2 regions of the Sphingomonas sp. AC411 genome follow, and region 1 is predicted to be linked to the other one. Evidence: riboswitches for the same ligand, from Rfam matches in the RefSeq annotation. Region 1 holds a riboswitch; the other holds the start of a gene.

What was found. Region 1 has a riboswitch for cobalamin ahead of AC0IX7_RS06350 (HoxN/HupN/NixA family nickel/cobalt transporter). Riboswitches for the same ligand answer to the same signal wherever they lie in the genome.
Region 2: it holds a riboswitch for cobalamin, as region 1 does, so the genes downstream of both, AC0IX7_RS18350 (TonB-dependent receptor) here and AC0IX7_RS06350 (HoxN/HupN/NixA family nickel/cobalt transporter) in region 1, are expected to answer to the same signal.

The regions. Positions count from the first base shown of each region.
Region 1 is NZ_CEEDAQ010000001.1:1,234,720-1,238,122, reverse strand. It holds gene AC0IX7_RS06355 (S9 family peptidase) at 1-802, shown strand, start outside; cobalamin riboswitch at 876-1,092, shown strand; partial or broken gene AC0IX7_RS06350 (HoxN/HupN/NixA family nickel/cobalt transporter) at 1,274-2,322, shown strand; cobalamin riboswitch at 2,536-2,750, shown strand; gene cobW (cobalamin biosynthesis protein CobW) at 2,852-3,403, shown strand, end outside.
Region 2 is NZ_CEEDAQ010000001.1:3,572,038-3,575,440, forward strand. It holds partial or broken gene AC0IX7_RS18345 (TonB-dependent receptor) at 1-908, shown strand, start outside; cobalamin riboswitch at 1,182-1,397, shown strand; partial or broken gene AC0IX7_RS18350 (TonB-dependent receptor) at 1,509-1,894, shown strand; gene AC0IX7_RS18355 (TonB-dependent receptor plug domain-containing protein) at 1,904-3,403, shown strand, end outside.

The DNA of each region.
Region 1 (3,403 bases):
CGTCACCGAACGCGTCTGGGCGCCCGCGCGAGACGGCACGCGGATCCCTGTCTCGCTGGTCTACGCCAAGGGCACCAAGCGCGACGGCACCGCGCCGCTCTTCCAATACGCCTATGGCAGCTACGGCATCTCGAGCGACCCGGCCGTCGATCCGGGCCGGATCGGCCTGCTCGATCGCGGCGTGGTCTACGCGATCGCGCATATCCGTGGCGGGCAGGAGATGGGCCGCGGCTGGTATGACGATGGGCACCTGCTCAACAAGAAGAACAGCTTCACCGACTTCATCGACGTCACCCGCTATCTCGTCGCGCAGAAATACGCCGCGAAGGATCGCGTCGCGGCGATGGGCGGCAGCGCAGGCGGGCTGCTGATGGGCGGCGTCGCGAACATGGCGCCGCAGGATTACAAGCTGATCATCGCGCAGGTGCCGTTCGTCGATGTCGTCACGACGATGCTCGACGCGTCGATCCCGCTGACCACGTTCGAGTACGACGAGTGGGGCAACCCCGCGCAGAAGGCGTCGTACGACTATATGCTGAGCTATTCGCCGTACGACAACGTCAAGGCGAAGGCGTATCCGGCGCTGTATGTCGGCACCGGACTATGGGACAGCCAGGTGCAATATTACGAGCCGACCAAATGGGTCGCCAAGCTCCGCGAACTGAAGACCGACACCACTTCGCTGCTGTTCCGGGTGAACATGGAGGCGGGGCATGGCGGCAAGTCCGGCCGGTTCGAGCGTTATCGCCAGAATTCGGAGTGGCAGGCGTTCATGCTGCAACAGCTCGGCGTCGCGAAATAGCACGCCCGTTGGCACGCCCGTTGGCACGCGACTGAAAGCAGGGTACCGATCGCGCGGGATGCGGCTTCCAGCCGTTTCCCGTGATCGCGTCGGTGCCCGGAAGGGCTTGATTGGGAATGCGGTGCGGACGGTTCGCCGTCCTATGCCGCGGCTGTCCCTGCAACTGTAAGCGGCGAGCGAGACGCACGAGCCCTCTCCGCGAGGGCAGCCACTGGGCCGCAAAGCCTGGGAAGGCGTGCATCGAGCAACGACCCGCGAGCCAGGAGACCTGCCGGCGTCTGGTCGCTCTTGTCCCGGTCCAGGGGTGGCCGAGGCACGGTGAACGCCGCCTGCGTGACACTGGCTGAGCGACGACCATGTGGCGGGGGCCGCATCGGCGTCGTGCGTCGGCCGCTCATGGCGTCCGGTCGTCGTATGTCCCGGCCGTTCGCGGCAGGCCCCGGTCCTCGTCGGACGCTGCGGGGTTTGTGCATGACGACTTCAACATTCGAAAGACCGGCGCGGGTTTCGACTCGCAAGCGCATCGGCTGGCTGTTCGCAGGCCTGATCGCGGCCAATATCGCCGCCTGGGGCTGGGCATTCTCGCTGTTCCACGCGCAACCCTCATGCTCGGCACGGCGTTGCTAGCCTGGGGATTGGGCCTGCGCCACGCAGTGGACGCGGACCACATCGCCGCGATCGACAACGTGACCCGCAAGCTGATGCAGGACGGCCAGCGCCCGATCGCCGTCGGCTTCTGGTTCGCGATCGGCCACTCCGGGATCGTGCTGATCGCCGCCGTCGCGATCGCGCTCACCGCCAGCGCGCTGTCGCAGTTCGAGGCGTTCAAGCAGGTCGGCGGCGTGGTCGCGACGATGATCTCTGCGCTGTTCCTTTTCACGATCGCCGCGATGAACCTCATCATCCTGCGCTCGGTCTGGCGCACCTTCGGCCACGTCCGCGGCGGCGGCACCTATGTCGAGGAGGATCTCGACCTGCTGCTCGGCAGTCGCGGCCTGCTCGCGCGGCTGTTCCGCCCGATGTTCCGGCTGGTGACCCGAAGCTGGCACATGGCCCCACTCGGCTTCCTGTTCGGCCTCGGCTTCGATACTGCCACCGAAGTCGCGATCCTCGGCCTTTCCGCGAGCCAGGCCGCCGACGGTCTCTCGATCGGCACGGTGCTCGTCCTCCCGGTGCTGTTCGCGACCGGCATGGCACTAATCGATACCGCGGACGGCGTCGTCATGCTCGGCGCGTACGAATGGGCGTTCGTGAAGCCGATCCGCAAACTCTATTACAACATCACCATCACGCTGATCTCCGCCATCGTCGCGATCGCGATCGGCGGCATCGAGACGCTCGCGCTGCTCGGGGCAAAGCTCGGCCTGACCGGTGGCATCTGGGATCTGGCAGCCGCACTCGGCGAGAACTTCAACGGCCTCGGCTTCGCGATCATCGGCCTGTTCGTGCTGTGCTGGGTCCTGAGCTTCGCCATCTACCGCTGGAAACGCTTCGACGAAATCGAAGTCGTGCACGGGTAGCTCGCTCCGTCCTCTCGATCCTCCCCCGCCAGGGGAGGTGGCTGGCACTCGCCAGACGGAGGGGGAGGACGGCGACCCCGTAGGTTCCGTGTCCTCCCCTCCGTCACCTGCGGTGCCACCTCCCCTGGCGGGGGAGGATGTCGGAAAAGCGATATGCGAATTGGCACGCCCCCGGAATTCCTCTAACCCCATCCGCGAGGCTCGGTTTCACCGAACCTCACAGATCGCGCCGGTGCCCGGAAGGGCTTGAATGGGAATGCGGTGCGGGAGGATGTCCTCCCAATGCCGCGGCTGTCCCTGCAACTGTAAGCGGTGAGCGAGACGCACATGCCCTTCGTTTCGGAGGGCAGCCACTGGGGAAACCTGGGAAGGCGTACGTCGAGCCTCGACCCGCGAGCCAGGAGACCTGCCAGCGCAATGGTCGCTCTTGCTACGATCCAGGGGATGGTCGCGGCACGGTACCTCCGTCTGAGCGACGAACGCGTGCGGCCGTCCGGTCGTGCGCGCGTATGCTTGCAGGAGAATACCAATGCCCGATCTTTCCCCCAATCTGGCCAAGGTCCCCGTCACTATCGTCACCGGCTTTCTCGGTGCCGGCAAGACGACGCTCATCAGCCACCTGATCCGCAACGCGAACGGCCGTCGCCTCGCGGTCGTGGTCAACGAATTCGGCACGCTCGGCATCGACGGCGACATTCTCAAGGGCTGCGCGATCCCCGATTGCCCGGCCGAAAACGTCGTCGAGCTGGCCAATGGCTGCATCTGCTGCACCGTCGCGGACGACTTCATCCCGACCGTCGAAACGCTGCTCGCACTCGACCCGCGCCCCGATCACATCCTGATCGAGACGTCCGGCCTCGCACTGCCCAAGCCGCTGCTGAAGGCATTCGACTGGCCCGCGATCCGCTCGCGCATCACCGTCGACGGCGTCATCGCGCTAGCAGATGCCGAAGCGGTCGCCGCCGGTCGCTTCGCCCCCGACGTGGCCGCGCTCGATGCCCAGCGCGCCGCAGACCCCAGCGTCGACCACGAGACGCCATTATCGGAAGTGTTCGAGGATCAGCTCGCCTGCGCCGATCTC
Region 2 (3,403 bases), 2.3 Mb from region 1:
ATAATACGCCAGCCACCGGGCTTGGCGGGCGGATCGAGATCGCGCCGCCGCTAGGCGAGAGCATCACGCTCAGGTTGGGGGCGGATATCCGCGACGTGAGCGGCAAGACGCAGGAACTCTATACGTTCGTCAACGCAGCGCCCACGCGACGGCGCGAGGCTGGCGGGAGTACGACGACGACCGGCGTGTTCGCCGATGGGAGCCTGGTCGCGGGCGACTTCACGTTCAGTCTTGGAGGACGGGTCGACTGGTGGTCGATCGACGGCGGCTATCTGTCCGAGCGCCCGCTGGCGACCGGCGCGGCGCTGACCGACCTGCGCTATGCAGACCGCGACGGCAGCGAGACGACCGGGCGGGCGGGCGTGGCATACCAGCCGATCGAGACGATCACGCTGCGTGTCGCCGGGTATCGCGGGTGGCGCCTGCCGACGCTCAACGAACTGTACCGCCCGTTCCGGGTTGGCAACGACGCGACCGCGGCGAATGCGTTGTTGTCGCCGGAGCGGCTGACCGGGGTCGAAGGTGGCGTCACGCTGACGCCTGCGCCGGGCGTGAGCATCGCCGCGACCTATTTCTACAACCGGCTGAAGAACGCGATAGCCAACGTCACGACGACCAACCCGCCGCAGGTGCTGCCGGGGGTCGCCACCTACCGCGTCCGCCAGAATCTCGATGCGATCCGCGCGCATGGCTTCGAACTGGATGCGTCGTATCGGCCGGGTCCGCTGGGCGTGCAAGCATCGTGGTCGCACACGAACTCGAAGGTCGAGGGTTCGGGGATCACCGCCGCTTTGGACGGCTTGCGGCCGGCGCAGACCCCGCGCGACCAGGTGTCGGGAACGGTCGACTGGCGGCAGGACGCGGCGGCGCTGTCGCTGACCGTGCGGCATATCGGGCGGCAGTTCGACGACGACCAGAATACGCGGGTGCTTGGGGCCGCGACGATGCTCGATGCCTACGCGGCGCTGCCGATCATGCGCTCGTTGGTCGCGGAGGTGCGGGGGAGAACCTGTTCGACGAGCGCGTCGAGGCGGGGATCAGCGGCGCCAACATCGTCGAGCGCGCGACACCGCGGACGATCTGGGTCGGGCTGCGCTACGGCGGGCGGTGAGTCCGAACGATCCTCCCCCGCCAGGGAGAGGATCAGTAGGCCCGCGTTGACCCGTGCATGGCGCGCGACTAATGCCACCCTTGTGAAGGGTTCCCGGCGACGGGATCAAAGGGAAGTCGGTGCGCGGGCCGGGTCGTCAGGATCCAAATCCGCAAGACCGGCGCTGTACCCGCAACTGTGACCGGATAGCGGCCACCCCGATTATGCCACTGGGTTCCGGCCCGGGAAGGCGGGGTGGAGGCGGTGACCCGGAAGCCAGGAGACCTGCCTCTCACGGTCGATCCACTGCGCGGGCGGGTGTCCGGCGCGGACGAGTGCTCCGGTGCAGCCGGGTTTCCTCGAGCGAGGACGTCTGCCGTCCCCGAATGGTCGTGGGCGGTTCTGCCAGGACGTGCCCATGACGAAATTCTTCCTGCTCCTGAGCGCCGCGGTGATCGCAGTGCCGGCCTACGCGCAGGACATCCCCGATACCGACGCCCCCGAAGTCGTCGTCACCGCGAGCCGCGTCGCACAGCCAGCGAGCGAGATCGGGCAGGCGGTGACCGTGATCGACCGCGCCGAGATCGAACGCCGCCAGACCGTCGTTGTATCCGATCTGCTCGCAACCACGCCCGGCGTCACCGTCACGCGCAACGGCACGCTCGGCGCGCTGACCGGCGTGCGGATCCGCGGTGCCGAATCCGACCAGACCCTGGTCGTGATCGACGAGTACGCGTCAACGATCCCGCCTCGACTGGCGGCGGTTTCGATTTCGGTAACCTCCTATCGAGTTCGGTCGAGAGGATCGAAGTGTTGCGCGGGCCGAACTCGGTGCCATGGGGCAGCCAGGCGATCGGTGGCGTCGTCAACATCATCACCGCCGCACCGACCGAAGGCATGCAGGCGCGCGCCAACGCCGAATATGGCTATGCCGACAGCATGTTCGCGAGCGCGGGCGTGTCGGGCAAGTCCGGACCGGTGTCGGGCTCGCTGACCGGCGGCTATCTGAAGACCGACGGCATTTCGTCCGCGGCCAGCGGTACCGAGCGCGACGGCTATCGCCAATATGGCGCCACCGGACGGCTGGGTGTCGAGTTCGCGCCCGGGATCGGTCTCGATCTGCGCGGCTATTTCGCGGACAGCAAGGTCGAGATCGACGATGGTTTCAATCCGGAAACCTTCGTGGTCGCGGACAGCCTTGCCTATGGGACCACGCAGGAACTCTACGGCTATGCCGGCCTGCACGCGAACTTCGCCGACGGCCGGTTCAACAACCGCGTCGCGTTCACGATCGCCGACATCAACCGCGACAATTTCTCGCAGCCCGGCGGCGACGTGTCGTTCATCGGCCGCGGTCGCAGCGAACGCTATGAATATCAGGGCGATTTCCGTCCGCTCGACGAGGTCCGCGTCGTCGCGGGCGTCGAGCGCGAGAACAGCCGCTTCAACGACGGCTTCACCTTCGCGGATACCGGCATCACCAGCGTCTATGGCCAGCTGATCGTCAAGCCGCTCGACATCCTCACGATCACCGGCGGCGTGCGCAACGACGACCATGAGGATTTCGGCAGCCACACGACGTTCGGCGCAAATGCGGCGCTGGCGTTGCGCACCGGTACCACCATCCGCGCCAGCTATGGCGAAGGCTTCAAGGCGCCGACCTTGTACCAGCTCTTTTCCGCCTACGGGAACCGCGACCTCGATCCCGAGACCGCACGGAACTTCGATATCGGCATCGAGCAGGCGTTTCTCGGCGACCGGGTCCGCGCGGGAGTGACGTATTTCAACCGCCGCACGCGCAACCAGATCGACTTCCGCAATTGCAGCCCGACGGAGCAGGCGACGGCCGGTTCGATCTGCGTCGATCGCCCGTTCGGCGTGTACGACAATGTCGCGCGTGCCGAAGCGGACGGCGTCGAGTTTACGCTCGCGCTGCGTCCGGTCGATGCGCTGACGCTGACCGCCAACTACAGCTATATCCACACCGAGAACCGCGCGATCGGCGCCAATTTCGGCAACGACCTCGCGCGTCGCCCGAAGCAGACCGCCAGCGTCAACGCCGACTACCGGTTCGTGTTCGGGCTGTCGGTCGGTGGCACCGTGACGATGGTCGGCGACAGCTTCGACGACGCCGGCAACACCGTGCGGCTCGACGGCTATGCGCTGGCGGGCATCCGCGCCGAAATGCCGATCAACGACCGGATCGCGCTGTACGGCCGCGTCGATAACCTGACCGACGCGCGGTACGAGACGGTCGCGGGTTACGGCAATTACGGTCGCGCGGCGTATGGCGGCGTGCGGTTGCGGCTGAAG